Regions from separate parts of the Lysinibacillus sp. FSL P4-0201 genome, predicted to be linked through region 1. Evidence: a T-box and tRNA genes for the amino acid it is inferred to sense, from the RefSeq annotation. Region 1 holds a T-box; the other holds one or more tRNA genes.

Region 1 (9,693 bases):
AAGTTCTGCAAGTGCTTTAACATCTTCAACAGAAGAAATAGTACCTTCAATAATACCAGCTTTAATTTCTAAAGCTTCGTTTTTCTTAGCGAACTCGTTGATGATTTTAGCAGGCGCTACAACATCTTCATTTGAGAACGCAATTGCGTTAGGACCAACTAATACGTCGTTGATTCCTTCAAGGCCAGCAGCTTCAGCAGCACGACGAGTTAAAGTGTTTTTGTAAACTTTGAACTCAACGCCAGCTTCACGAAGTTGTTTACGAAGCTCTGTTACTTGTGCAACATTAAGACCACGGTAATCCACAACTACTACAGAAGCAGCGCCTTGGAATTTTTCAGTAATCTCTTGAACTTGTACTTGTTTGTTTTCGATTGCTTTGCTCATGATGACACCTCCTATTAGAATGGGTCATTTATACCGACAAAAGAAAAGCCTCCGAGTCAAATAGACACAGAGGCTGAAAGTCATCATCTTTAAATAAGAATCTGAATTCCGATGTCCTCGGTAGGAACATTAAGTGACAAGTCACTCCTACTGTCTACGGTACAAATGGATAATTCACAACAGCAACTATAGTATCACGTATAGCCACTATCGTCAATACATATATATAAATTATTTTACTACTACGTTAGAAGCGTCAATTTTAACCGCTGGACCCATTGTAGTTGTAACATTTACAGATTTCATGTAAGTACCTTTAGCTGCAGCAGGTTTTGCTTTTTGAACTACATCAAAAACAGCTAAGAAGTTTTCTACTAATTTTTCTGCTGAGAAAGAAACTTTACCGATAGGAGCGTGGATAATACCAGCTTTATCAGCACGGTATTCTACTTTACCAGCTTTGATTTCTTCGATAGCTTTTGTTACATCAAAAGTAACTGTACCAGTTTTAGGGTTTGGCATTAAACCTTTAGGCCCTAATACACGACCAAGTTTACCAACTTCACCCATCATGTCAGGAGTTGCTACGATTACATCGAAGTCAAACCAACCTTGTTGGATTTTTTGGATGTATTCTGCATCGCCTACATAGTCAGCACCAGCTGCTTCAGCTTCTTTAAGCTTTTCACCTTTTGCAAATACTAATACGCGTTGAGTTTTACCAGTACCGTTTGGTAGTACTACTGCACCACGGATTTGTTGGTCGTTCTTACGAGTATCAATACCTAAGCGGAAAGCAACTTCTACAGTAGCGTCGAAGTTTACTGTGCTAGTTTTTTGAGCAAGTTCGATTGCTTCTTGTGCAGTGTAAAGTGCGTTACGATCAATTAATTTTGCTGCATCTTGCAGTTTTTTACCTTTTTTAGCCATTATATATTTCCTCCTTGATTGTGGTTATAGCGGATTTTACCTCCCACGAATAAAGGTTGCGTGTTCACAAAGAAACTTCGCAACCTTCCAAAAAACAAAACATCAAGTAAATGGGATTAGTCTTCGATAACAATACCCATGCTTCGTGCAGTACCTTCAACCATTAACATAGCAGCTTCTACTGAAGCAGCGTTAAGGTCTGGCATTTTAGTTTCAGCGATTTCGCGAACTTTATCACGTTTAACCGTTGCCACTTTTTTACGGTTTGGTTCACCAGATCCAGATTGGATACCAGCTGCTACTTTAAGTAGAACTGCTGCAGGTGGAGTTTTTGTAATGAAAGTGAAAGAACGATCCTCGAATACTGAAATTTCAACTGGGATAATAAGACCAGCTTGATCAGCAGTACGCGCATTAAATTCTTTACAGAATCCCATGATGTTCACACCCGCTTGACCTAATGCAGGACCAACCGGTGGAGCTGGGTTAGCTTTACCAGCAGGGATTTGAAGTTTAACAACTTTAATAACTTTTTTAGCCACGAGACACACCTCCTTAAGTCCGTGATGTGGTAATTGGGTTGCCCCTCCCACTCAATATCTGTCTGTCAGCTAAGTGCCGATAACATTAAAATTATCATTACAGACGTCAAACAAAAGTATGACAGTCTGACCTATGAAATGATACCACTTTTAATTTTTTTAAGCAAGTAGTAATTAACAAAATCTGCGAAACATCTACCAATTAGCATGTAATGTTCTATTGTTAGAACTATAATTTTTGAACTTGTTCGAAATCTAGCTCCATAATCGTTTCGCGACCAAACATATCAACCGTCACTTTAATTTTACCTTTTTCTGTGTCAATTTCTTCAACACGTCCTTGGAAATGAGCAAACGGCCCTTCTAATACTTCTACTGCTTCACCAACAGTAATGTCCACTTCTACAACTTTATCAGTCATACCCATTTGTTGTAGTAAACGATCTGCTTCTTCAGGTAATAACGGTGTTGGTTTTGCTCCTCCACCAGATGAACCGATAAAGCCCGTAACACCAGGCGTATTTCGAACTACATACCAAGAATCATCTGTCATGATTAACTCTACTAACACATAACCAGGGAAAACTTTACGCATCATTGTACGTTTTTTTCCATCTTTCATTTCTGTTTCTTCATGCTCAGGAACAATCACACGGAAGATTTTATCTTGCATTCCCATTGTTTCTACACGTTTCTCTAGGTTTGCTTTTACACGGTTTTCATACCCTGAATACGTATGAACAACATACCAATTTTTCTCCATAACTACTAGGACTCCTCGTCCGTCCCTCCCTTACAAATAAAAGTGAAAATGAATCGCGATACGCTCAATGCATTTTTACTCTTTTCACAAACATCTCATTAGAAAAATATAGCTTTCGCTAATTACTTGCGAAAGCTCGATGATATATACCGAAACTAGCATAGTCATCAATCGCTACTATCATACTCTCCTAGTAGTATTTATCATAATGAGGAGATTTTACTGCTTTGCGCTTCACTTCACCCATCCCATCGATCCCATTAGATGGAGTTTTCTACTGAATGAAGATAAAACAAACGAAAAAACCCGTTATTGCAATGGACGGGCTATTTCAAAAATATGCTATTTACTAAATTATAAATCTAAGTACCAGCGGAATAATGATGAAATACCTAAGTCAACTAACACAAAAAATAAAGCCATAATGACAACAGTTGAAATTACAACGACTGTATATTTCGTCAGTTCTTTACTTTTCGGCCAGCTTGTTTTGCGCATTTCTGACATTACATCGCTGAAAAAGCTTTTGATCTTGCCCATTCTAGCTTAACCTCCGAATCAATCAAATCTGTCTATTTACATATCATTTTATAGCGTTTGTTTATGCATTGTATGTTCATTGCAATGCGAGCAAAATTTCTTTAATTCGAGACGTACAGTTGAACCTTCTTTAGCTGGGAACGTGTAATTTCTCGAACCACATTTCTCACAATTAAGCACGACTTTTTTTGCCATATAATCACCTTTTTCGGCACTTTGTCTTTTTAAGACTAACACCTATATTTGTCAATGTCAATAAAGGCCTAAATGGGCTAAGACATTTCCTCAAGGACTAAATGACGTTCTAATTTACGTTTTACCCGCTGCAATGCATTATCGATAGATTTCACATGACGATTTAATTTGGCGGAAATTTCATGATAAGACTGGCCGTCTAGATATAAGGCTAAAACTTGTAGCTCTAATTCACTTAAAATCTCACTCATCTTTTCTTCTAAATATCCAAACTCTTCTCTATGAATCATCAATTCTTCTGGATCATCCATAATAGCACCCGTTAGTACATCCATAAGCGTTCGGTCTGACTCTTCGTCGAATATAGGCTTGTCCAAAGAGATATAGGAATTTAGAGGTATATGCTTTTGCCTAGTTGCTGTTTTAATAGCTGTGATAATCTGTCTTGTAATACATAACTCTGCAAAAGCTCTGAATGATGCAAGCTTATCTCCTTTAAAATCACGAATCGCTTTATATAAGCCTATCATGCCCTCTTGTACAATGTCTTCCTTATCTGCTCCGATTAAAAAATAGGATCTTGCCTTCGCTCTTACTAACAAACGGTATTTTGTAATTAAATAATCCAACGCATCTGTATTACCTTGATGCACCATTTCAATAAGCTCTTCATCATTGAATCGTTCAAAATCTTGTGTCACTTGTACAATGCTATTTTTAAACATGGTATCACCTCAGCCACAACAGATAATTAGAAACAGTATAACGGAATTGGAAAATATGCGTCAATCAATCATTTCAACCCTCGTCGCCATTTTTCAAAGGCGAGCGCAACATCTGGCTTTAATTCTATACGAGAAGGCGGCTTACTTTCTTGCTTCCGCTTCACATCATGAGTAATTTTATGTTGGATAATACTTGTATCAATTTCTAGCTCTCTAGCCGACTTCCTTAAGGCACCATTCCCAAATATAACACTTTGCTCTGCCATATCAGAAGTAGCTACATGAATTTGTACATTTCTAGCCTTTAATTCATGTGTCATTTTTTCAATACGTTCATCTGCTGTTTCATTTTTTCGTGTATAAATGACTTCTACATCATTTTCTATATAAGATTGCTCTACTCCTGGTACAAGATGGGCGTCAAAAACAATAATTACGCGCCAACCCATTGCTGCTTTATATTCAGCCATGAGTTCTATCAACCTTCTTCGCGCATCCTCAAAATTTGTATCACGCAATGGCCGCAGCTCTTTCCAAGATCCAATCATATTATAGCCATCAACAAGCAAAATGTTTTTCATTGTTATTCAATCGCTTCTTGACGTTTACGATACACTTCGTACATTAATAAAGCCGCTGCTACTGATGCGTTCAGTGATGTGACATGCCCAACCATCGGTAAGTGATATAAAAAATCGCATTTTTCTTTTAATAAACGCCCCATCCCTTTGCCCTCACTACCGATAATGATGGCTAATGGTAATGTTGCATCCATTTTTCGATAATCTGCAGATCCCTTTGCATCTGTCCCTGCAATCCATACACCGCGTTCTTTTAATTCATCTATAGTTTGAGCAAGATTGTTTACACGTACAACTGGAACGTGTTCAATCGCTCCTGTAGATGCCTTTGCCACTACTGCTGTTAGACTCACTGATCGGCGCTTAGGAATAATAATACCATGTGCTCCTATAGCATCAGCCGTTCTCATAATAGACCCTAGATTATGAGGATCCTCTAACTCATCTAAGATTAAGAAAAAAGGATCTTCCTGTTTATTAGCTGCGGCTGCAAATAAATCCTCTAGTTCAGCATACTTATAAGCGGCAACAGAAGCAACGATACCTTGATGATTAGCACTTGATAATTGATCAACTTTCTTTTTTGGGACAAATTGAACTATGACACCACGTTCACGGGCTAAATCTAGCAGTTCATTGACGCCAGATTTCTTTACTCCTTCTGCAATCCATACTTTATTCATATCGCGGCCTGAACGAAGTGCTTCTAACACTGGGTTTTTACCGGCAATAATTTCACCATTCTGTTCTGCCATTATTTAGACACTCCTTTTGATTCCTCGATTATTTGAATAGCATATGCAATGATTTCGTAGACGCGTTCTAGTTCATTCAATAAATATAAACTACCAAGCACCGCCTCAAAGCCTGAGCTATTACGATAGGTTTGGACATCCGTATTTTTTGGTACAGAGCCGGATTTGGCATTGCGTCCACGGCGGAACACAGCCAATTCCTCCTCTGTTAAATAATTTTCATCCATCATGCGATGAACGATCATCGATTGCGCTTTTGCTGAGACGTAGCGAGTTGCCTCTCGATGTAGTGTGTTTGGTTTAACACGACCAGAGCGTAGCAAATATTCTCGGACCTTTTGTTCCAATACGGCATCACCCATATAGGCTAACGCCAGCGCTTTTAATTGTTTAACATCTTCATTGCGAAGTTTATCCAACTTAATTACCCTCGTTTCCATCTAGTTCCTTGTCGTGTATCTTCTAAAATGATACCTTGGGCTTGCAAATGGTCACGGATCTCATCAGAGCGAGCAAAATCACGATTTTTACGTGCCTCGACGCGCTCTTGTAGTAATGCTTCAATTTCTTCGTCTAATAGTTCTTCTTCTTTTGCAAATTCAATACCTAAGACGTCACCTAGTACTTCAAAGGTTTCAATAAAGGTTTCTAATACCTTCTTGCAAGTATTGGCTTCATTTAAGTAAATATTAGCAATACGAGCTACTTCAAATAATACAGAAATAGCGTTGGCTGTATTAAAATCATCATCCATTGCCTCTTCAAAATGCGCTTTTTGTTCCGCAATTTTGTTCAGCCATTCTTCTGAATGATCACCTAAGCTTACAGTAGTCGTAAGGCGATGCTTCACATTGTTGTATGCTGTACGAATGCGCTCTAAACCTGACGCAGCAGCTTCTACTAGGTCCTTCGCAAAGTTAATTGGATGACGATAATGGACAGATAGCATGAAGAAACGTAATATCTGCGGGTCAATTTGTTTACGGATATCATTCACAAGAATGAAATTCCCAAGAGATTTGGACATCTTTTCATTATCAATATTAATATACCCGTTATGCATCCAATAACGCGCAAATGTTTTATCATTGTGTGCCTCTGATTGAGCAATTTCATTTTCGTGGTGAGGGAAAGTTAAATCCTGCCCACCAGCATGAATATCAATAGTATCTCCTAAATGTTCACGAGCCATTACAGAACACTCAATATGCCACCCTGGACGACCATCTCCCCATGGGCTTTCCCAGAATATCTCACCTGGCTTAGCAGCTTTCCATAAAGCAAAATCTAGCGCATCATCTTTTTTCTCGCCCGCTTCAATACGAGCACCGATTTTTAAATCGTCAACTGATTGGTGTGATAATTTACCGTAGCCATCAAATTTACGAGTACGGTAATACACATCTCCAGCAGACTCATAAGCGTAGCCCTTTTCAATTAGCACTTGAATAAATTGAATGATATCGTCCATATGCTCTGTCACACGTGGATGAACATCTGCCTTTTTGCATCCCAGTGCTGTAACATCTTCAAAATAGGCTGCAATAAAACGCTCAGTTAATTCATGTACTTCTTCACCAAGCTCATTTGCTGCTTTAATAATTTTATCGTCTACATCCGTAAAATTGGAAACAAACTTTACATCATAGCCTTTATACTGAAAATAACGACGTACTGTATCATAAACAATTACAGGACGTGAATTCCCAATATGGATATAGTTATAAACCGTAGGACCGCAGACATACATTTTTACCTTGCCCTCTTCTAGCGGTACAAAGGTTTCCTTTTGTCGTGTTAATGAGTTAAAAATTTGAATACCCATTGTATTTCACTCTCCTTTTCTGTTGAATAAAAAAAGCGCCTCTATCACTCCTAAAAGGAATGACAGAGACGCTCGATTTGCGTGGTTCCACTCTGATTGAAGACAAAAAGCCTTCCACTTTGGACATCCATTAACGGGGATGACTCGATAAAGCCTACTCTCGTTCAGCTTTATGCTCAAAGGTGCATTTCAGTTTTGCCTAGGCTCAGACCACTTTCAGCCGATGATGGTCCTCTCTTAAGAGCATGCGCCACTTACTTCTCCTTATCAACGCTTTTTCAATGTAAATACATTTTACAACGAAAGAATGAATTGTCAATAAATTTATCTTTATTGTGCAAATTTTTCTACACGGTCAATTGCTTTCTCTTTACCAATTAAACAAATGGCGTTCGGCAACTCTGGTCCATGTGTTTCACCTGTTGTCACAACACGGATTGGCATGAACAGATTTTTACCTTTATGACCAGTTGTCTTTTGTACAGCTTTAATCGCAGCTTTTACCGCATCTGGTGTAAACTCTTCTAGCTCTTCCAATTGTGCTTTAAATGCCGCCATTACTTCAGGTACTTGCTCTCCTGCTAAAACCTCTTTTGCTTCTTCATCATATTCAATATGGTCGTTAAAGAATAGGCTAGATAATTCGACAATTTCTGCACCAAAGCTCATTTGGTCATGATAAAGCGCGATTAAATCCGTCGCCCAAGCATGTTGCTCTGCAGTAAGTTCTTCAGGTAATAAGCCTGCTTTTTGTAGATGTGGTAAAGATAAAGCTACAACTTCTTCCAAAGACAACTTTTTAATATATTGATTATTCATCCATGTTAGCTTTTGTTTATCGAACATAGATGGTGATTTTGAAAGACGTTTTTCATCAAACATTTTGATAAATTCTTCTTTTGAGAAAATCTCTTCTTCTCCCTCTGGAGACCAACCAAGTAGCGCAAAGAAGTTAAACATCGCTTCAGGAAGATAACCTAAATCTTTATATTGCGTAACAAATTGAATAATCGATTCATCACGCTTAGATAGTTTTTTACGGTTTTCGTTAATAATTAATGTCATATGTCCAAAGCGTGGATATTCCCAACCAAATGCATCAAAAATCATCATTTGCTTTGGTGTATTCGATAAATGCTCCTCACCGCGGAAAACGTGAGAGATTTCCATAAAGTGATCATCTAAAACAACTGCATAGTTATATGTTGGAATACCATTTGCTTTTACAAGTACCCAATCACCAATATCTTTAGACTCAAAGGTAACTTGTCCACGAACTAAATCTTCAAATTCGTATGTTACATTTTCAGGTACACGCATACGGATTGTGTATGGCTCACCTGCCGCTTCTTTAGCAGCGATTTCATCTGCTGATAAGTGGCGACATGTACCATCATAAGTAGGAGCAGCTACACCTCTTGCTTTTTGTTCTTCACGAGATGCTTCAAGCTTTTCAGAAGAACAGAAACACTTGTAGGCTACACCTTGCTCTAATAGTTTTTCAGCGTGCTCTTTATAAATATCAAGACGTTCCATTTGACGATAAGGCGCATAAGGTCCACCAATATCAATGGACTCATCATATTCAATACCTAACCATTTTAGGTTATCTAGCTGAGATGCTTCTCCGCCCTCTACATTACGTTCAATATCCGTATCTTCAATACGTACAATGAATTTACCGTTATGATGTTTTGCATATAAATAATTGAATAATGCTGTACGCGCTCCACCGATATGTAAATAACCTGTTGGAGATGGCGCGTAACGAACGCGAACTTCTTTCGTCATATTAAAAGCCTCCTAAATTTTCGATCAAAAATTGACTTTGTTCATTTTACCACTCTGTTACAGGAAATAAAAGCGGGGTTCATCCACATTTATTTCTTGATCAATAGAATTGTTGCCATTGCCGCAATACCTTCCTCGCGACCTGTAAAACCTAATCGTTCAGTTGTAGTTGCTTTAACATTTACCTGTGAAGGCTCTGCGTGTAATAATTCAGCGATACGTTGTTGCATCTGTCCAATATAGGGGGCCATTTTAGGACGCTGTGCCATAATGGTACAATCGACATTACCTAGAGAATAACCCTTATCCTCAACGATCTTCCAAATGTACTCTAATAATTTTGCTGAGTCCGCGTCCTTAAATGCAGGGTCTGTATCTGGAAAATGACGGCCAATATCCCCTTCTCCAATTGCTCCTAGAGCCGCATCTGTGACAGTGTGTAAGAGAACATCCGCATCTGAATGTCCTACTAGTCCTTTTTCATGCGGAATGGTAATGCCACCAATAATTAATGGACGACCTTCTTCAAATGCATGTACGTCAAAACCTTGTCCAATTCGAAACATATTCATCTTCCTTTAATTAATATTTATCATTATCATATCAAAATTTGCCCTAGGTTGTTTGAAAAGCGCTTTAATAATTATCCTCCTATAGCA
Region 2 (9,693 bases), 570 kb from region 1:
CGAAAGTTCGTTCTCTCCTGAGTGGATCCTGAGTACGGCGGAACACGTGAAATTCCGTCGGAATCCGGGAGGACCATCTCCCAAGGCTAAATACTACCTAGTGACCGATAGTGAACCAGTACCGTGAGGGAAAGGTGAAAAGCACCCCGGAAGGGGAGTGAAAGAGATCCTGAAACCGTGTGCCTACAAGTAGTTAGAGCCCGTTAATGGGTGATAGCGTGCCTTTTGTAGAATGAACCGGCGAGTTACGATTACGTGCGAGGTTAAGCTTTAGAAGGCGGAGCCGCAGCGAAAGCGAGTCTGAATAGGGCGAAATAGTACGTGGTCGTAGACCCGAAACCAGGTGATCTACCCATGTCCAGGGTGAAGGTGAGGTAACACTTACTGGAGGCCCGAACCCACGCACGTTGAAAAGTGCGGGGATGAGGTGTGGGTAGCGGAGAAATTCCAATCGAACTTGGAGATAGCTGGTTCTCTCCGAAATAGCTTTAGGGCTAGCCTCGTGATGAGAATACTGGAGGTAGAGCACTGTTTGGACTAGGGGGCCATCCCGGTTTACCGAATTCAGACAAACTCCGAATGCCAGATATTTATACACGGGAGTCAGACTGCGAGTGATAAGATCCGTAGTCAAAAGGGAAACAGCCCAGACCACCAGCTAAGGTCCCAAAGTAATCGTTAAGTGGAAAAGGATGTGGCGTTGCACAGACAACCAGGATGTTGGCTTAGAAGCAGCCATCATTTAAAGAGTGCGTAATAGCTCACTGGTCGAGTGACGCTGCGCCGAAAATGTATCGGGGCTAAACGATTCACCGAAGCTGTGGATTGACATCTACGATGTCAGTGGTAGGAGAGCGTTCTAAGTGCGTTGAAGTCAGATCGGAAGGACTGGTGGAGCGCTTAGAAGTGAGAATGCCGGTATGAGTAGCGAAAGACGGGTGAGAATCCCGTCCACCGTATGACTAAGGTTTCCTGAGGAAGGCTCGTCCGCTCAGGGTTAGTCGGGACCTAAGCCGAGGCCGATAGGCGTAGGCGATGGACAACAGGTTGATATTCCTGTACCACCTCCTCACCGTTTGAGAAATGGGGGGACGCAGTAGGATAGGGTAAGCGCGCCGTTGGTTGTGCGCGTCCAAGCAGTAAGGCGTGTGTGTAGGCAAATCCGCACACTGTAACGTTGAGCTGTGATGGCGAGTCCGTATGGACGAAGTTCCTGATTTCACACTGCCAAGAAAAGCCTCTATCGAGGTGAGAGGTGCCCGTACCGCAAACCGACACAGGTAGTCGAGGAGAGAATCCTAAGGTGTGCGAGAGAACTCTCGTTAAGGAACTCGGCAAAATGACCCCGTAACTTCGGGAGAAGGGGTGCTCTTGAGCGTGCAAGCGCATGAGAGCCGCAGTGAATAGGCCCAGGCGACTGTTTAGCAAAAACACAGGTCTCTGCAAAACCGTAAGGTGACGTATAGGGGCTGACGCCTGCCCGGTGCTGGAAGGTTAAGAGGAGTGGTTAGCGCAAGCGAAGCTGCGAATTGAAGCCCCAGTAAACGGCGGCCGTAACTATAACGGTCCTAAGGTAGCGAAATTCCTTGTCGGGTAAGTTCCGACCCGCACGAAAGGCGTAACGATCTGGGCACTGTCTCAACGAGAGACTCGGTGAAATTATAGTACCTGTGAAGATGCAGGTTACCCGCGACAGGACGGAAAGACCCCGTGGAGCTTTACTGTAGCCTGATATTGAATTTTGGTACAACTTGTACAGGATAGGTAGGAGCCAGAGATCTCGGAGCGCCAGCTTCGAAGGAGGCGTCGGTGGGATACTACCCTGGTTGTATTGAAATTCTAACCCATGCCCCTTAGCGGGGCAGGAGACAGTGTCAGGCGGACAGTTTGACTGGGGCGGTCGCCTCCTAAAAGGTAACGGAGGCGCCCAAAGGTTCCCTCAGAATGGTTGGAAATCATTCGTAGAGTGTAAAGGCACAAGGGAGCTTGACTGCGAGACCTACAAGTCGAGCAGGGTCGAAAGACGGGCTTAGTGATCCGGTGGTTCCGCATGGAAGGGCCATCGCTCAACGGATAAAAGCTACCCCGGGGATAACAGGCTTATCTCCCCCAAGAGTCCACATCGACGGGGAGGTTTGGCACCTCGATGTCGGCTCATCGCATCCTGGGGCTGTAGTCGGTCCCAAGGGTTGGGCTGTTCGCCCATTAAAGCGGTACGCGAGCTGGGTTCAGAACGTCGTGAGACAGTTCGGTCCCTATCCGTCGTGGGCGTAGGAAATTTGAGAGGAGCTGTCCTTAGTACGAGAGGACCGGGATGGACACACCGCTGGTGTACCAGTTGTCTTGCCAAAGGCATCGCTGGGTAGCTATGTGTGGACGGGATAAGTGCTGAAAGCATCTAAGCATGAAGCCCCCCTCAAGATGAGATTTCCCATTACGCAAGTAAGTAAGATCCCTCAAAGACGATGAGGTAGATAGGTTCGAGGTGGAAGTGTGGTGACACATGGAGCTGACGAATACTAATCGATCGAGGACTTAACCAAAAAAGTTTGAAACATTCAATGCACCGTTTATCCAGTTTTGAAAGAATAAAATATTAGAATATACTTGTAATTTTTATAAGATATGTTATAATAAGTATTGTCTTTCAAATAGTCTAGTGATGATGGCAAAGAGGTCACACCCGTTCCCATACCGAACACGGAAGTTAAGCTCTTTAGCGCCGATGGTAGTTGGGGGCTTCCCCCTGTGAGAGTAGGACGTCGCTAGGCTATATACTAAAATTATTCCGAAGTAGCTCAGTTGGTAGTAGCACCTGACTGTTAATCAGGTTGTCGCAGGTTCGAGTCCTGCCTTCGGAGCCATTCTTGGAGAGTTGTCCGAGTGGCCGAAGGAGCACGATTGGAAATCGTGTAGGCGGTTAACACTGTCTCAAGGGTTCAAATCCCTTACTCTCCGCCAGCACTTTGATGTGTTCCAAACGATGGCCCCTTGGTCAAGTGGTTAAGACACCGCCCTTTCACGGCGGTAACACGGGTTCGAATCCCGTAGGGGTCACCAATTCAATACCCAGATGGAGGATTAGCTCAGCTGGGAGAGCATCTGCCTTACAAGCAGAGGGTCGGCGGTTCGAGCCCGTCATCCTCCACCATTATTTTAACAATATTATAGTATTATCGCGGGGTGGAGCAGTGGTAGCTCGTCGGGCTCATAACCCGAAGGTCGTTGGTTCAAATCCAGCCCCCGCAACCAAATGGTCCCGTGGTGTAGCGGTTAACATGCCTGCCTGTCACGCAGGAGATCGCCGGTTCGATCCCGGTCGGGACCGCCATTTATTTTAAAATATGGGTCAGTAGCTCAGTTGGTAGAGCATTAGATTGAAGCTCTAAGTGTCGGCGGTTCGATTCCGTCCTGACCCATCTTATTTTTTTGCCGGTTTAGCTCAGCAGGTAGAGCAACTGACTTGTAATCAGTAGGTCGTGGGTTCGATTCCTATAGCCGGCACCAGATATTCCCGGAGGGGTAGCGAAGTGGCTAAACGCGGCGGACTGTAAATCCGCTCCTTAGGGTTCGGCGGTTCGAATCCGTCCCCCTCCACCAGTTTTATTATTTTAGGGGCATAGTTCAACGGTAGAATAGAGGTCTCCAAAACCTTTGGTGTGGGTTCGATTCCTACTGCCCCTGCCAATTAATTTTATGGCGATTGTGGCGAAGTGGTTAACGCACCGGATTGTGGTTCCGGCATTCGTGGGTTCGATTCCCATCAGTCGCCCCATCTCATATAAAATTAATAAACATCATAATACAATGGCGATTGTGGCGAAGTGGTTAACGCACCGGATTGTGGTTCCGGCATTCGTGGGTTCGATTCCCATCAGTCGCCCCATTGTTGGGGTATAGCCAAGCGGTAAGGCAACGGATTTTGATTCCGTCATGCCTAGGTTCGAATCCTAGTACCCCAGCCATTTTTGCGGAAGTAGTTCAGTGGTAGAACACCACCTTGCCAAGGTGGGGGTCGCGAGTTCGAACCTCGTCTTCCGCTCCATGTATGACGGCGGCATAGCCAAGTGGTAAGGCACGGGTCTGCAACACCCTTATCACCGGTTCAAATCCGGTTGCCGCCTCCATATTTTAACTGTTAATCGGTTTATCCGATTTTTTTTATCTCCATTATGCCGGTGTGGCGGAATTGGCAGACGCGCACGACTCAAAATCGTGTTCCTTTGGAGTGTCGGTTCGACCCCGACCACCGGTATCAATTACAACGAAGAATCCTTGATATATCAGGGGTTCTTTTTTTGTTGTAAAAAATTATAGAAAGTATATAAACATAGATAAAGGAGCGGGGGACTGAATGGGTCATATTTTTGCCTTTACAGCAGCTATATTTTGCGCTGTATTAGCAAACTAAAGTTATTTAATATAATCTACCTTCATTATGGTAACGTTAACTGATAAATTAATGTGTACTTGCCTCTTAAAAGCAGAAAATGACAAGACAGAGTTTAGTTTCTTCCTTCACTTAGAAACAAGTGGCATTAAGATATGTTTTGTATCGATGAAACATGAAAACATCAATCACAACGTATGGGTCATGCATGAAGTTGAACTAAAATTTTTGTTCTATTAATTCAAAATTTATATATATTAATTTTACTATTTATTATAAAATATTTTTACCACATTTGTATGATAGGTAGACTAATTTCTCTAAAATGGAAAGTAAAAAAGGATATATCTAAAATATTTGGTAATAACTACCCAAAAACCATTGTGGAATTATAATAAGAAAGGGAGATATTCCAATTTAAAAAAATATGCAAAAAGATATATCGTAAATTACTATTTATTAGTAAATAAGTCACCATCAATAATGAGGGAAAGAATGTGAGATTATGAAAAAAAAGAATAAAAATTTTAACAAGATAATAGCATCTACAGTTACAGCATCTGTTGTGGTAGGTAGTTTAGTGACAGTGATACCAAATGCTAACGCAGCTGCAACTAAATTCAAAGATGTACAGTCAAATGCATACTTTTATGAAGCAGTAAATAGTTTACATGCACGTAATATTATAAGTGGCTATGAAGATGGTACTTTCCGTCCAAACGAACCTTTAACTCGCGCCCATGCTGCAAAAATCATCGCACTTGCATTAGATTTAGATACAACTAATATTAAGAACCCAGGATTTAAAGATGTCTCTGAAAAGCATAGTTTCTATAAATATATTGCTGCATTAGCCGATAAAGGAATTATTGTGGGATCTGAAGGTGAATACAGACCGAATGATCCTGTGACTCGTGCACAGATGGCAAAAATTATCTCATTAGCCTATGATTTAAAATCAGAAAATTCTCAACAAAAAATAAACTTTACAGATGTGAGTCAAGATGATTGGTTTAATAATTATGTTGGGGTATTGATTGAAAATGAAATCACATCCGGAACAACCCCAACAACATTTTCGCCTAATAAAAGTGTGACTCGTGGACAACTAGCAGCGTTAATTTACCGTAGTGAAAACAAAATAACACCTGTTCCTGTTCATTTGAATGAGACGATCTCCAATATTACAGATGAGACACTGGTGACTTCTGAAGGTACATATACACTTTCAGATGATCAAAAGAAATGGATTAATCCGAGTAATCTAGCGACATTAAAAGGTGCCAACTTAAAACTAACTATAAAAGAGAATAAAATTGAACAAATACAATCTATTGAATTAACTGCAAAAGGTACACCAAGTACTGATACTAATAACCCCTATGTAAATCATGCTGTGTTTGATGGAAAAGGTGCAACTATCGATTCTACTGTCATTGTAAATAGCGATTACATCACAATGAAGAATATCACCATTAAAGGCGATTTACATGTGGGTAAAGGCGTTGAGAATTCTTTCTACTCTGAATTCTTGAAAGTGGAAGGTAAAACGACGATTGATGATACTTTGCAACTAGCAAATCAAACTAATGCATATAAATCTTTTGGAGCAAAGGTTGCATCTATGAATAACTTACCTATAGCTGCGAATGAAACTAAAGTAAGAGGAAGAGTAGTTTTCAGTGAATTTCAATTGGGTGATGTGGGTGTCGATAAAAATGCTGATGTTATTTTCCTATCGAAAACATCTGGAGCATCTACAGTGGGAGAGATTGTTGTTAATAGCAATGCAATATTAACTGCTGGAAGTTCAGTGGTGCTTCCTAAAGTATTGATTGTCCAGGGAGCTACTGACGTTGTCATTAACTCAAATGTAACTTCTTTACAAGTAACAACTACAGGTGAGGTTAAATTATCTGGTAAAAGTGACATTGTTAATCTATCTCTTATGACAAGTGCAAATGTAAATCTGCAAACAATCGGTCGAGTAAATAATCTTGAAACACTTAATAGAGAAACAAAAGTTACAATAGGAACAGAAACCAAAATTGGCAACCTTGTTATTCCAACAGGTTCAAAACCTGCTGATATAATTCAAAATTATAATTCTGTAAAAGGCAATGTCGAACGAGTTGCTGGAACAAAAAACCCAGATTTATCCGATACGTCATCTGATAACTCAGGTAGCGGGTCTATTGATACAACAGTTCCCGTAGCACCATCAGCACCAAAGGGTTTACAAGGGGTGTCTCCAACTTTAGTAGGAAATGATGGTAAGATTACAGGTTTAAATGCAAGTAAGAAATATCAATATAAACTAGTTACAGACACAAGTTGGACGAATGTACCTTTATTAGCAACAGAAATTATTGGCTTAGGTGCAGGAAACTATGAAGTACGGTATGCAGCAAGTGGGAACATACCAGCAAGTTTATCAACGACGGTATATGTTCAAAGTTCAAATCAATCACAAGCTCCTTCACACATACAATTGGTTAATTACGCGACAGCAGGCAAGGATATGATTGCTTTACCTTCATTACAAGTAGGTTCATTAATTAAAGTGTATGATGCAAGTACAAATGGAAATATCCTTGGAAGCTTTTCAGTAACAACGTCAACTGCACTTAGTATAGTAGAGATTCTAGGAGGATTTCCTCTAGGACTTGATAAAGTCTATGTAACAGTTACAGAAAACGGAAAAACAGAAAGCACAAGAGCCGAAAAAGGAGTACCAACGACTTTCCCGAATGCGCCAGCAGTTAGTGATATTACTGTTACTGACAATGCTACTGGGGCAGACAAAGTGACAGTTAAACTCCCTTCCCCAATAGGTGATTATATGATTTCTGTATACGATGTTTCAGGCAATCAATTAGAATGGGGTATACTTCCTGACGGAAATGGTGAAAAATCAATTGCGATTTCCTCTGGTTTTGCTAATGGGATGTCTGAAATTGATGTAGCGATTATAAAAGTAACAGACAATGGTACTCAATATGCAGAGAGTTTAAGAACACGAGTTAGCATCGGATCTTTAAGCCCATTAGCTGTTACGGCAGTGGACGATCCATTCAGTAACGATAAAATAAATATTACAGTTGGTGAACCTGTAGATTTAGGTAATGAGTTTGCTTTTAAAGTTTTTGATGATGCGAATGCAGCAGACGCTGGAAAGCCATCATTAAATGCTGATGTATCTTCTTGGGAAACACTTCCGCCTGATGGTAAAATTTCATCAGCTGCTGGTAAGGTAGTTGTTGTAGTAGAAAGAACGTCAGCAGGTAAAATCGCAAAAAAGATTGGACAAGTAGTTGCTAATACAATAGTAAATAACCCATTGCTAGAAACGGTTACGATAGATGGTAAAGATGGGGTCAGCTCACAAGATGGAAAAATGGAAACCATTCGCCTAAAATTTTCAGCAAATATTGATCCCACGACAGTAACTAAGGATTCATTTACAGTCCCTGGCTTTACTGTAGAATCTATAAAAGTAACAGACAAAAATGGAAGAACGCCACTGCTTAGCAATGGTAATCCTAATCCATTATATACACAAGGTGAAAACAAATATATTACAATTAGAGTGGAACCAATGGTTGGTACTCACTTCACACCAGAGGTTATTCAAAATCCAAATGAATCTATCATAGATATCAATGGAGTGAATATAGCTGGGATTCATGTGACAGCAGTTGATCAGGCTGCACCAGTTATTATTAGTTCAGGCTTCATAGATAAGGGTTCTAACGGTGTAGATGTAGGGGATCAGTTAACGATTATCTTCTCAGAGGATGTAAATCTTGGTTTGGCTAATCTAATTGATTTAGCGAATGATTTTACTTTAAGTAATCAAACAAATTCTACGTTTGCTTTTGCTAATGATGATTCCTTTGAACTTTTAGGAAATACCGTAACTGTCACGTTAGGTGCAACAACCGTATCAAAAATTGAACAAAATACAACCATCACGATGAGTGCAAATGGTAACAATATTTCTTTAAAAGACGCTGCTTTGAATAAAGCGAAGCCTCAAAAAGAATTTGTGAATGAAACAGTCTATTCTGATGCAAAAACAATAAATATAACGAATATACCATTAACAATTGTAAATCCAATTACTGCACCTAATGCAATGAAAGCACAAGGAACGAATGCAGGAACAATGAAACTGACAGGATTAACAGATGGTGTGACGTATGAATATATAATAGATAGTAATGCTACGACATCTATTAGCACAGACTGGGCAGGCGCAACATTAATACCCCTATCAGGAACAACAGAAATTGATAATATTTCGATAAATGCGGGTCAATTTGTGCATATTCGTATAGCTTCAGCAGGAGGGCAACCAGCAAATGATGTACAAGATTTAACGCAAATTGAGTTAAACGATATCAAACCTGCTGCTGCACCTGAACCTACAGTAGCGGTAGGTGTTGCTGGGTATACAAAATTATCAAATTTACAAACTCAGAAGACATATGAGTATTTTGTGGATAGTAATCCAAACGCAGCAGATGATGCAGTAGAATGGTCAAATGCTCCAACTATATTTGGTGTTACTTCTATTGAGATCCAAGCTAATACTTCGCAATATATTCATATCCGTATAAAAGCAACCGCAGAAAAGCCAGCGTCTTATATAAAAAGTGTTAAAGGTACTGGAAATGAGGGACCTTAAGTAAATCCTTAGTTGGAATGGATCACTTATCGAGGTGATCCATTTCCCTTTTTTACTAAACCTCAAATAAAATAGACTATTTTCATTAAGAAGGTAAATATCATGCTAATCCAAAGAATAAATGAAACCCAAGTTAATGAAGTATTACTGCATTTTAAAAATATTAAAGGTGACTTTTTATTTAATGACCTAAACAATGACTCGTTTGTCCTAGGCGTTTCAGTTGATAAAAATAGTGAAGTTCTCGGAGCAATATTGGCGGAATACAAAGCGTTAGATAGAATGGGCGTCGTCTACTCAGTAAATGTTAGAGATAAGTTTAAAAATAAAAACATAGAAGAAAAACTACTAAAGTTTGCCGAAAAAGAACTAAAAGCAAAAGGTGCAAATGTTTTATATACAAATGTTTTTCCTGAAACTAGTCCGAATGTAAAATACACATTAAGAAAGCAATCGTGGACTCCACCAATTTTAGACAAAACTCACTTTATGATTAATGTGAAAGATATGAGCAAAGAAAAATGGATCGAAAAAAACACATTTCCAGAAGACATCTCTGTTAAAGCGTTGAATCAAATTCATGAAGCGGAACTGGAGTCGTTACGCAATGTTG

What was found. A T-box is a leader RNA that pairs with one kind of tRNA and senses whether it is charged. The one in region 1 lies ahead of cysS (cysteine--tRNA ligase), so its partner is inferred to be a tRNA-Cys.
Region 2: it encodes a tRNA-Cys, which carries the amino acid that the T-box ahead of cysS (cysteine--tRNA ligase) is inferred to sense. The anticodon was not compared.

Annotation. Positions count from the first base shown of each region.
Region 1 is NZ_CP151995.1:4,504,967-4,514,659, forward strand. Features, by position in the region: gene rplJ (50S ribosomal protein L10) at 1-387, opposite strand, end outside; ribosomal protein L10 leader region at 420-565, opposite strand; gene rplA (50S ribosomal protein L1) at 619-1,317, opposite strand; gene rplK (50S ribosomal protein L11) at 1,434-1,859, opposite strand; gene nusG (transcription termination/antitermination protein NusG) at 2,089-2,622, opposite strand; gene secE (preprotein translocase subunit SecE) at 2,977-3,162, opposite strand; gene rpmG (50S ribosomal protein L33) at 3,211-3,357, opposite strand; gene sigH (RNA polymerase sporulation sigma factor SigH) at 3,435-4,082, opposite strand; gene MKY76_RS22795 (NYN domain-containing protein) at 4,151-4,663, opposite strand; gene rlmB (23S rRNA (guanosine(2251)-2'-O)-methyltransferase RlmB) at 4,666-5,418, opposite strand; gene MKY76_RS22805 (Mini-ribonuclease 3) at 5,418-5,837, opposite strand; gene cysS (cysteine--tRNA ligase) at 5,843-7,243, opposite strand; T-box leader at 7,305-7,523, opposite strand; gene gltX (glutamate--tRNA ligase) at 7,574-9,034, opposite strand; gene ispF (2-C-methyl-D-erythritol 2,4-cyclodiphosphate synthase) at 9,124-9,600, opposite strand.
Region 2 is NZ_CP151995.1:3,932,238-3,941,930, reverse strand. Features, by position in the region: rRNA gene MKY76_RS19935 (23S ribosomal RNA) at 1-2,543, shown strand, start outside; rRNA gene rrf (5S ribosomal RNA) at 2,656-2,771, shown strand; tRNA gene MKY76_RS19925 (tRNA-Asn) at 2,788-2,864, shown strand; tRNA gene MKY76_RS19920 (tRNA-Ser) at 2,870-2,961, shown strand; tRNA gene MKY76_RS19915 (tRNA-Glu) at 2,986-3,060, shown strand; tRNA gene MKY76_RS19910 (tRNA-Val) at 3,076-3,151, shown strand; tRNA gene MKY76_RS19905 (tRNA-Met) at 3,178-3,252, shown strand; tRNA gene MKY76_RS19900 (tRNA-Asp) at 3,256-3,331, shown strand; tRNA gene MKY76_RS19895 (tRNA-Phe) at 3,347-3,419, shown strand; tRNA gene MKY76_RS19890 (tRNA-Thr) at 3,432-3,507, shown strand; tRNA gene MKY76_RS19885 (tRNA-Tyr) at 3,517-3,600, shown strand; tRNA gene MKY76_RS19880 (tRNA-Trp) at 3,614-3,687, shown strand; tRNA gene MKY76_RS19875 (tRNA-His) at 3,700-3,775, shown strand; tRNA gene MKY76_RS19870 (tRNA-His) at 3,811-3,886, shown strand; tRNA gene MKY76_RS19865 (tRNA-Gln) at 3,891-3,965, shown strand; tRNA gene MKY76_RS19860 (tRNA-Gly) at 3,971-4,045, shown strand; tRNA gene MKY76_RS19855 (tRNA-Cys) at 4,054-4,127, shown strand; tRNA gene MKY76_RS19850 (tRNA-Leu) at 4,175-4,255, shown strand; gene MKY76_RS19845 (S-layer homology domain-containing protein) at 4,896-9,080, shown strand; gene MKY76_RS19840 (GNAT family N-acetyltransferase) at 9,183-9,693, shown strand, end outside.